3 regions of the Bacillus sp. NPDC077027 genome follow, and region 3 is predicted to be linked to each of the others. Evidence: riboswitches for the same ligand, from Rfam matches in the RefSeq annotation. Region 3 holds a riboswitch; each other region holds the start of a gene.

Region 1 (3,288 bases), on a different contig from region 3:
AATCTCAAGTGTTGTATAAAGACCCCGCACTGCCTATTGGCAAATGCGGGGTCTTTGTTTTATTGATAGATGTTGCTTCCTGCTTCAACGAATTCTTTTGCCTTTTTCTCCATTTCTTTCTTTACATCGTTCTCTTCATTAGCTTGATGCCTGATATCATGTGAGATTTTCATGCTACAAAATTTCGGACCGCACATCGAACAAAAATGAGCGGTTTTGGCACCTTCAGCCGGCAATGTTTCATCATGGTAGGCTAGTGCTCTCTCAGGATCAAGAGAAAGATGAAATTGATCACGCCATCTGAATTCAAACCTCGCTTTAGACAAGGCATCATCACGTTTTCGTGCACCTGGGTGACCTTTTGCTAAATCGGCGGCATGGGCTGCGATTTTATAAGCAATCACACCCTCTCTTACATCCTCTTTATTAGGAAGGCCTAGGTGTTCTTTCGGCGTTACATAACACAGCATTGCAGTCCCATACCATCCAATCATGGCTGCACCAATCGCAGATGTAATATGATCATATCCAGGAGCGATATCGGTTGTCAGCGGTCCAAGCGTATAAAAAGGTGCTTCTTTACAAATGTCCATTTGTATGTCTACATTTTCTTTTATTTTATGCATCGGGACATGTCCAGGTCCTTCAATCATCACTTGAATATCATGCTTCCACGCAATTTCTGTCAATTCACCGAGTGTATGTAACTCAGCGAATTGCGCTTCATCGTTTGCATCAGCGATTGAACCTGGTCTTAAACCATCACCTAAAGAAAAAGCAATGTCATAAGCTTTCATGATTTCACAGATTTCTTCAAAATGGGTATAGAGAAAATTCTCTTGGTGGTGTGCTAAACACCACTGTGCCATTATGGCACCGCCTCTTGATACAATACCTGTCACACGATCCACAGTCATTGGAATGTATCTCAGGAGAACACCTGCATGAATCGTAAAGTAATCTACCCCTTGCTCAGCCTGTTCAATTAACGTATCCCGATAAACCTCCCATGTTAAATCCTCAGCAATGCCGTTCACTTTTTCCAATGCTTGATAAATCGGCACTGTTCCAACAGGGACGGGGCAATTACGAATAATCCTCTCTCTTGTCGTATGAATATCTTTCCCTGTTGATAAATCCATCATTGTATCTGCTCCCCACCGAATCGCCCATGTCATTTTTTCAACCTCTTCTTCGATGGAGGATGTAACCGCAGAATTCCCTATATTGGCATTGATTTTCACGTGAAAATTCTTTCCGATAATCATTGGTTCGCTTTCAGGGTGATTGATATTAGATGGGATAACAGCTCTTCCTCTCGCGACTTCATCTCTTACAAATTCAGCGCTGACCTGTTCCCTAATGGCGATAAACTCCATTTCTGGTGTCACAATTCCTTGCTTAGCATAGTGCATTTGTGTCACACATGTCCCCTTTTTTGCACGAAGTGGCTGACGGGAAAGCTTAGGGTAATCGACACGTGCTCGCTTCGCTGATTGATAGCCGTTATCCTCTGGCTTCAAACGTCTACCCCCATAGGTCTCGACGTCATCACGCTCTTTGACCCAAGGAAGCCGAAGTGGCTTTAATCCCTTTGTTATATCAATATCAACCTCTTGATCTGTATAAGGGCCACTCGTATCGTATACTCGAAGCGGTTCGTTTACTTCGTCCCCAGTTGGAGTGAGGGTAATTTCTCTTTTCGGAACTAAAATGTCAGGTCTTGATCCTTGTTCATACACTTTCTTACTTCCGCTAAAGCTTGACATAATCGACATGTTTGACTGTAAAACCGTTTCATTTTTCATTTGCTGTTCTCCTTTTCTCTTTTCATATAAAAGGACAGGATTGAATCAGCACCAGCAAAAAAAAACCAGGCTCTATTTCAGAACCTGGATAGTCGTCAGAAAAAACATGATTGCCCGTCATCATGACAATCATATGTTATCTTCCATACTTCCCCACGCTGGTACGAGCCAGATCAGGTCCAAAGGGTTAAGAAGCTTGGACTTCTCTCTCAGCCCTTCAAAAAGGGCACCCCTAGTAACATTTAAATTTCTCCATCAGTGTAGCATAGACATTTTTCTAAAAAAAGCCTTTTTCAAAAAATAGGCATTTCACACTATATCGTCCTTTTATTCATTTGGTCAACGGATTTATATATACAGTTTTGTTCTCTTTAATCTTGTTTAAAATTTGAAATATCAGTTGATACATGGGCATTTATGTGTATAATTAATCTAAACGGAGAATTTTTATACAATGTTTTTTGAAGGAAGTTTTGCGATTTGAACACGTATCTCACATTTGTACTCGTTGGTTTTTCGATTGCTCTTCCCGTTGGAGCAATCACAGTCGAAATGACAAAACAAGGTTTGAAGAATGGGTTTTTCCACGGATTATCAGTCGGTATAGGTGGGATGACCATCGATGTTTTATTGATTTTGGCTCTTTATTTTGGACTTGCACAGTTTCTTGCACTACCATTTGTGCAAATTCCATTGTGGCTCATTGGTGCCGTTTTTTTATTTATGCTTGCATATGATTCGATTAAACATGCAGATCAGGACATTCACTTAGCAGGTGAGAAAGTCAATAGATCATTACTGAAAACATATCGTAATGGACTACTTGTTGCCGTGTCCCCTGGGAATCTTGTGTTTTGGGTTTCTGTGTTCGGCGCTGTTCTCGCTGATGCATATTCTAAGAGTGAATCATCTCAATTTATCATTGCAGCCCTTGGCATTTTAACTGGGATTCTAGCCCACGATATTGGATTACTTTCGATTGTCTCCCTGACAAGAAAAGTGATGAACCGAGCAATGATTAAATGGACATCTATTATCGCCGGCATTTTACTGCTTGGCTTTGGCTGTTATTTCATTTATGAATTTTATAAAGCGATGACATCTCTTTTTTAGACAAAAAGGCTAAAGTCAGTGTGAATTCACTTACTTTAGCCTTTTCTTATAGCAAGATGCTTATCGCGTCATACCAGTTTGACCTGCTTCAAACTGTGTTTTTCTCATTTCACGAAAGCGTGTAAACGTTCCTTCATCTTTGATGACTTGTACCGCTCTGCCATCTGCATATCGTGTTGCAGATTCTTCCACTTGGCTTAGTTCATCTGTCGAAAGATTTCCATCTGTTTTTAATGCGATGAACACATTTTCATCTGTTACCATCACTTGTGAATCTGTTACATGGTTCATTTTGTTTACACGGTTTGCAATCTTACGTGAACGTTGCACGTTTTCTTCTTTATCAAATCCAGAAAACGACATTTGC
Region 2 (3,288 bases), on a different contig from region 3:
TCTATCTATGGAGATGGAACAGGGAATATGTGGCTACTGCTCATATTATTTGCCGCAGGTATTCTTCTTTATTTCTTTGGGCGAATGTTTAAGACTAGATCAATTTTTCAAGTCATGTCAAAAGGCACGGTGCAAATTGGGACAAGGGCAATCTTTACTCTCATTATTGTCTTAGTTGCGTTATCTGAATCATTGGGAGCAGAAAAAATTCTTGGTGCTTTTTTGGCAGGGGTTCTTGTATCGCTACTTTCGCCAAACAAGGAATTGGTTCAGCAGTTAGATTCATTTGGTTACGGGTTTTTAATCCCTATTTTCTTTGTGATGGTTGGCGTTGATCTTGATATTTGGTCGCTTTTTAAAGATATGAATATCATAATCATGATTCCATTATTATTTTTGGCTTTATTGTTAAGTAAGCTGATTCCGATCCTGTATTTAAAAAAGTGGTATGACATGAAAAAAGTGCTCGGTTCGGGATTTTTGTTAACCTCAACGCTTTCACTTGTTATTGCCGCTGCGACCATTGGTGAAAGGTTAGGTGTAATTGACCATAAAATGTCTGGTGCACTCATACTCGTCGCTGTTTTAACAAGTATATTGACCCCTGTATGGTTTAAAGCGTTGTTTAAAAGAGAAAATGAAGCAACAAATAAAAAACAGGTCACCTTCATTGGAGCAAATCAACTGACATTACCTGTAACACTGGATCTCCATCAGGATGAATATAAAGTACGTATTCTCCATGTGTTTCAAGAGAATCAAGAGGAGCTTTTATCCGATTCGTTATTTGAAGTCGAGGCAATTGATAATTATCAAGAAGAGACATTAAGAATGGTAGGAATTGGACAAGAAGACGTGCTTGTGGTTGCAACCGGAAATGAAAAAAGAAACAAGCAAATTGCCTTATTTGCGAAAGAAGAAGGGACGAAACAAGTCATTGCAAGTGTGAACAAAGCAGAAGCAGAAATGACATTAAAAGAAGCTGGTATAGATACATTCTCCACATTTCTTTCGTCCAAAACGGTTCTGCGCGCTTTAATTGAAGCGCCAGATGCGATTCGTCTTTTAACAAATGAAGATTCGTCTCTTTATCAAATACAAATGAAAAATAACCGATACCACAAAGTGATGCTTAGAGAATTTCCATTTACGGGAGATTTGGTGTTCGTACGTATTTTTAGAGGAATAGACAGTCTTGTTCCACATGGCGATACAACGCTAAAGACAGGGGATCGGATACTAGTTTCTGGTTCGCGTGAATATGTCGCAGGACTCAGAAAACGATTAGAATCGTAATGAACGCTTGACCAATGACTGAATCATGATTAAGATAGATGTACATAACATCATAAGAATGATCCACTAGGGGAGTCCTTTATAAGGGCTGAGATAAAAGTACTGACTTTTAGACCCTCATCACCTGAACAGGTTCAAACCTGCGTAGGGAAGTGGTGCGGTATTTGAATGTGTTTTCGACAAATTCCAAGCCACTTTCCCATCCGGAAAGTGGCTTTTTTATGTACATTGACAGGAGGAGAAGACAAATGACATTTTCTGAAGAATGTAAACAGGCGGCTTCAACATGGTGGAATGGAAGCTTTGAGCACCCATTTGTGAAAGGAATTGGTGATGGGACGCTTTCACTTGATCGTTTTAAATATTATGTGATGCAAGATTCCTATTATTTAACCCATTTTGCAAAAGTACAATCGTTTGGTGCTGCCATTGTTGAGGATTTACATACAACTGGCAGAATGGCTTCTCATGCGCAAGGGACTTACGAAGCGGAGCTATCCCTTCATCGAAAGTTTACGACATTACTAGAAATTTCTGAGGAAGAGCAGGCAAGCTTTAAGCCTTCGCCCACTGCGTATGCATATACATCTCATATGTATCGTTCTGTGAAAAGTGGACGTTTTGAAGAGATCCTAGCTGCACTTTTGCCTTGTTACTGGCTATATTACGATGTTGGCGAACAACTGAAGAAGACAACACCTGATCATCCAATCTATCAAGAATGGATTTTAACATATGGAGGAGATTGGTTTAAAGAGCTAGTCTTTGAACAAGTCAATCGATTTGATGAACTTGCAGAGCAGGCGACAGAACAAGTTCGAGCAAATATGAAAGAAAATTTTGTGATTTCTAGCTATTATGAATACCACTTTTGGAACATGGCATATGAAAAGGAAAAATGGCAGACAGCTTTATTAGATGGAGTTGATTCAAGTGGAACTCCACGCAATTACAAGTGATACACTTCCAGTCGATCAATTAATCGGTAAAATCAAGGACATTGAACAAGAAGTCGATTTTATTCATATTCGTGAGCGTTCGAAAAAGGCAAAAGAACTTGTCTATCTCATAGAGCAGCTACTAGCGATTGGTGTTACGAAGGAGAAAATCGTCATCAATGACCGAGTGGATGTTGCACTTTTAACAAACATTCATCGTGTTCATTTACCAGGACATAGCTTTTCACCGAAAGAACTAAGACAAAAGTTTCCTCATCTTCATGCAGGTGTGTCTGTTCATTCGTTAGAAGAAGCCTGCCAGGCTGAAAAGGAAGGGGCGGAATATGTGATATTTGGTCATGTGTATGATACATCATGTAAACCAAACCTAAAGCCTAGAGGGATTCAAGTTCTATCTGAAATGGTGTCAACTTTATCAATTCCAGTCCTAGCGATTGGTGGGATGACTCCTGAGCGAGTGAGTGAGCTGAAAGCGGTTGGAGTAAGTGGTATTGCTGTCATGTCAGGCTTATTTGGGCAAACCAATTCAAAAGCTGCAGCGCATGCATTCTCAAAAAAGCTAAAGGAGCATCCTTATGAAAAAGCATTATGATACAGCCGTTATTGGTGGCGGTATTATAGGAATGTCGATTGCTTACCACCTTGTAAAAGCAGGAAAAAGTGTGCTTGTTATAGAGGCAAACGAAATTGGGAAAAGTACAACAAGTGCTGCGGCAGGGATGCTCGGTGCTCATGCCGAAGGGGAAGGAAGACAGGATATATTCTTTGAGGTTGGTAGAGCAAGTCAAGCATCCTATGAACGGTTAAACATTGATTTAAAAAAGGAATCAGGTATTGATATTCGTAGATCAGATGGTGGAATTGCCAAGCTTGCATTCAGTGAAAAAGAAAAAGAAATGCTTTGTCGTATGAAGCATTTGACCTCATTTAAATGGCTAAATGTGCGTGCAACAAAGCAGCTCATGCCACAAGTGTCTGACGATATTGTTGGTGCTGGACTGATTGAGGATGATGTTCATGTTGAACCGTATTC
Region 3 (3,288 bases):
CGTTCAAGATGCTACCTATTCTTGTTACAGTTTTTATTAAACGTCTCTATTAATATTATAATTCTCTACAAATTACATAAGTTAAAACCAAGGAAAACATGCTCAATTCACTGTTGTTGTGGGAATTTTTTCATATTTACCATTTGAATGAATAAGTGTACGTGACTCTTGAATAGGTTCATTAACTTGAGAAAACCAATAATAAATTTAAAATATTCCCTTAAATGACAATATAATCATTGGTGAAATGATACAATTATTACAGGATATAAAATCCAAAATTAAAAAAAGGGGATGTTCCTGTGAAGGTATTTGGAATCAAAATGACAGCAGCGATTTTATCTATTTTACTTATTGCGACAGGCTTATTTTCGTCAGCTGTTCACGCAGAAGAAATAAAGAAGGAATCTAACAGTGTATCACCATTAACGAAGAAAGCGATTGAACGTCTACAGGAGTCGTTCTTGAATGAGAATGAATCACCTGCTATTCAAAAACAACTCAAAAAATCATTCAAAGTTGATCAGAAAAACGGAATTAATATTAAGCGTAAATCTGCAGCAAATGGCAAGTTGAGAACCTCAGCGGCTCATTCAATTGATGGTTTGTCTATCAATCAATCTGCTGTACTAACAGAAGAGAACCCAGTCGATTTATGGTTTCTCAGTACGTCCTCAGCACAAGCACTCATTAGTCGAATTACATCACCGAATCAAGATTACTTTGTGCAATTATTTGTCGTCGATTATGAGGAAGGACAAGCATATCCAACCGATTTAATTCAGCCAGCAGGCAATTTGCTTGCATTAACGAATCTGCCAGCGGGTGATTATGCCTTTGGTATTACAAGTGGTGGTGGTTTTGGAGATTCCTACACATTGCAGGTTAATGCGAAAAACCCAACCAATTTCACAGGAGTAGTGTCACTTTCTTCAACACTTCAATACTTTGTAGCAGAATATGCGAATGGCGATGTTTATGCAAATGGCACCCACATTTATAACAAGCAATCAAAATCAGCGGATTATGAATGGAAACGTGTCTTTTACTTCCCATGGGATGGAAATTTTGAACAAAGAACACATTCTATTTCAAGTGTAAAAGTAAAAGGTATTTCTTCACCGGTCTCTTATTCTGCACCTAATGCAAGCTCTTCGGAAGCCATTCTTGTCTATCTAGATGTAGGCACATTGTTTATGTATCATCAATCCTCGTATTCTAGTGGCCAATATTATCAAGATACATTTGTGGATATGATTGGAAAAACAACACCAAGATATTTAGAAGCAGATGATTTAGAGAATTACGGAGAACATATTTTAGTAGTTGATGTAAAAACAGGGAAACCAATTGATTTCTTTAGTGTACTCAACTTCTACTACGCATCGGGTGTTGAGAGACTCCCAACAATCCAAACATTAAATTAAGAATGACTGTTGACATCATTTCATCTCATGTGTAGAGTAAAGATAATTAAATGATGAAAGTCCACTAGGGGAGTCATGCTGTGACTGAGACAAGAGAAAATCTTGGACCCTTTGAACCTGATCTAGTTCGTACTAGCGGAGGGAAGTGGAGTTGGCACCTTGTCTCATTCATTCTTGAATTTACAAAGCCACTCCATTTTGGGGTGGCTTTTTCATTTATTCAAGATGAAGAAGAGGAGGTTTTTTTAATGCGTTTTTCAGCACAATTAAGACAAGAAGCAGAACCGATTTTTGAGGCTATTTACCATCATCCATTTGTGAAAGGGATAGCTGAAGGCAATCTAAAGAGAGAACAGCTGATCCATTATGTGAAGCAGGATTTTGAATATCTTAATGCTTTCATCAAGATTTATGCGGCAGCTATCAGTAAATGTACAGATCGCCAAGATATCGAATTTTTTCATAAACAAATCGCCTTTATACTAGATAGTGAGACACATCCTCATCAAAATTTATGTCGGGTGGCTCAAGTTCAATATGAAGACTTACAAGGATATTCCCTTGCGCCAAGCGCACATCATTATATACATCACATGCTTCAAGTAGCGAAAGAGGGCTCGCTTGGGGAAATTTTGGCTGTGCTTCTTCCTTGTCCTTGGACATACTGGGAAATTGGGCAAAGGCTCTTATCAGACGTTCAACCAGAGCCGTCTCACCCATTTTATGACTGGATCACTTTTTACGGTGGCATCACAGATTCCATTACAGTCGAGCTTTGTGAACGACTTGATCAATGGGCGCAAGAAGCTAGTGATAAGGAAAAAGAAAACATGAAACAACATTTCATGTTAAGTTGTCAGCTAGAGTATCGATTTTGGGAGATGGCATTCACCGTTGAAGAGTGGCCAGTTGCTATGAAGGTGCACTCATCATGACGTGGAAAATGAAAGAGGTTGTACTTGCCGTCATTTTATCTGTTGCGTGTGGTGTGATTTATTTAGGCTGGTCCACTCTTTATCTGCCGATTACTGCGCTTGTTGGTCCAGCAGGAGGCAACATCATGTTTGGTATTTGGGTGATTGCGAGCCCGATTGTAGCGTATATTATTCGTAAACCAGGAGCGGCACTCATTGCAGAGACAGCAGCGGCAGCGGTAGAACTGTTAACGGGTAGCCACTTCGGTTTATCTGCCTTGCTGATCGGAGTTTTTCAAGGGATCGGGGCAGAAATAGCTTTCGCGCTTTTCGGATATAAACGATATAACGTTTGGGTGTTGATGCTATCAGGCGGTTTGGCGGCAGTAGGCGCAATGACTTACAGTCTAATCGCTAAAGGGTTCAGCTACTATACACCTGAAGTCCTGCTGGCGACGCTCGGAACGCAGATCATAAGTGGAGTGATTCTCGGTGGTTTACTTGCGAAATTTGTAGTAGATGCATTGGCAAAAACAGGTGTGCTCAATCAATATGCCATCATGAGAGCGCAACGAAGCAAAGGTGAACAACATGGATTCATTTCTCACGTGCAATAACCTAACAGTCCGTTTTTTTCAGCAGTCACATCCTGTGTTGCAAGACATATCTCTTTCGATTCAGAAAGGGGAAAAAGTCTTAATTCTTGGTCCAAGCGGTAGCGGGAAATCGACGCTTATCTCTGTACTTGCTGGGATTATTCCTGAGCATGTAGAGGCAGAAGTACAAGGAGAAGCCACCTTAAAAAAGCATTCGGGTGTCATGTTTCAAGATCCTGATTCGCAATTTTGTATGCATCGGGTGAATGAAGAAATCGCATTCAGTTTGGAGAATCGTTCGATCCCTCGTGAGCACATGGATGGGATCATTCAACAGCTTATGTGGAAAGT

The links. A riboswitch is a leader RNA that binds a small molecule or an ion and turns the genes downstream of it on or off. The one in region 3 is predicted to bind thiamine pyrophosphate.
Region 1: another riboswitch for thiamine pyrophosphate. It lies ahead of thiC (phosphomethylpyrimidine synthase ThiC); the one in region 3 lies ahead of tenA (thiaminase II).
Region 2: another riboswitch for thiamine pyrophosphate. It lies ahead of tenA (thiaminase II); the one in region 3 lies ahead of tenA (thiaminase II).

The regions. Positions count from the first base shown of each region.
Region 1 covers NZ_JBNNIO010000001.1:331,753-335,040, reverse strand. The annotation lists gene thiC (phosphomethylpyrimidine synthase ThiC) at 60-1,808, opposite strand; TPP riboswitch at 1,942-2,052, opposite strand; gene ACQKEZ_RS01840 (LysE family transporter) at 2,289-2,921, shown strand; gene ACQKEZ_RS01835 (YhcN/YlaJ family sporulation lipoprotein) at 2,982-3,288, opposite strand, start outside.
Region 2 covers NZ_JBNNIO010000003.1:274,164-277,451, forward strand. The annotation lists gene ACQKEZ_RS11805 (cation:proton antiporter) at 1-1,296, shown strand, start outside; TPP riboswitch at 1,355-1,464, shown strand; gene tenA (thiaminase II) at 1,545-2,255, shown strand; gene tenI (thiazole tautomerase TenI) at 2,230-2,847, shown strand; gene thiO (glycine oxidase ThiO) at 2,831-3,288, shown strand, end outside.
Region 3 covers NZ_JBNNIO010000002.1:750,958-754,245, reverse strand. The annotation lists gene ACQKEZ_RS09375 (hypothetical protein) at 324-1,427, shown strand; TPP riboswitch at 1,484-1,588, shown strand; gene tenA (thiaminase II) at 1,676-2,362, shown strand; gene ACQKEZ_RS09365 (ECF transporter S component) at 2,359-2,958, shown strand; gene ACQKEZ_RS09360 (ABC transporter ATP-binding protein) at 2,933-3,288, shown strand, end outside.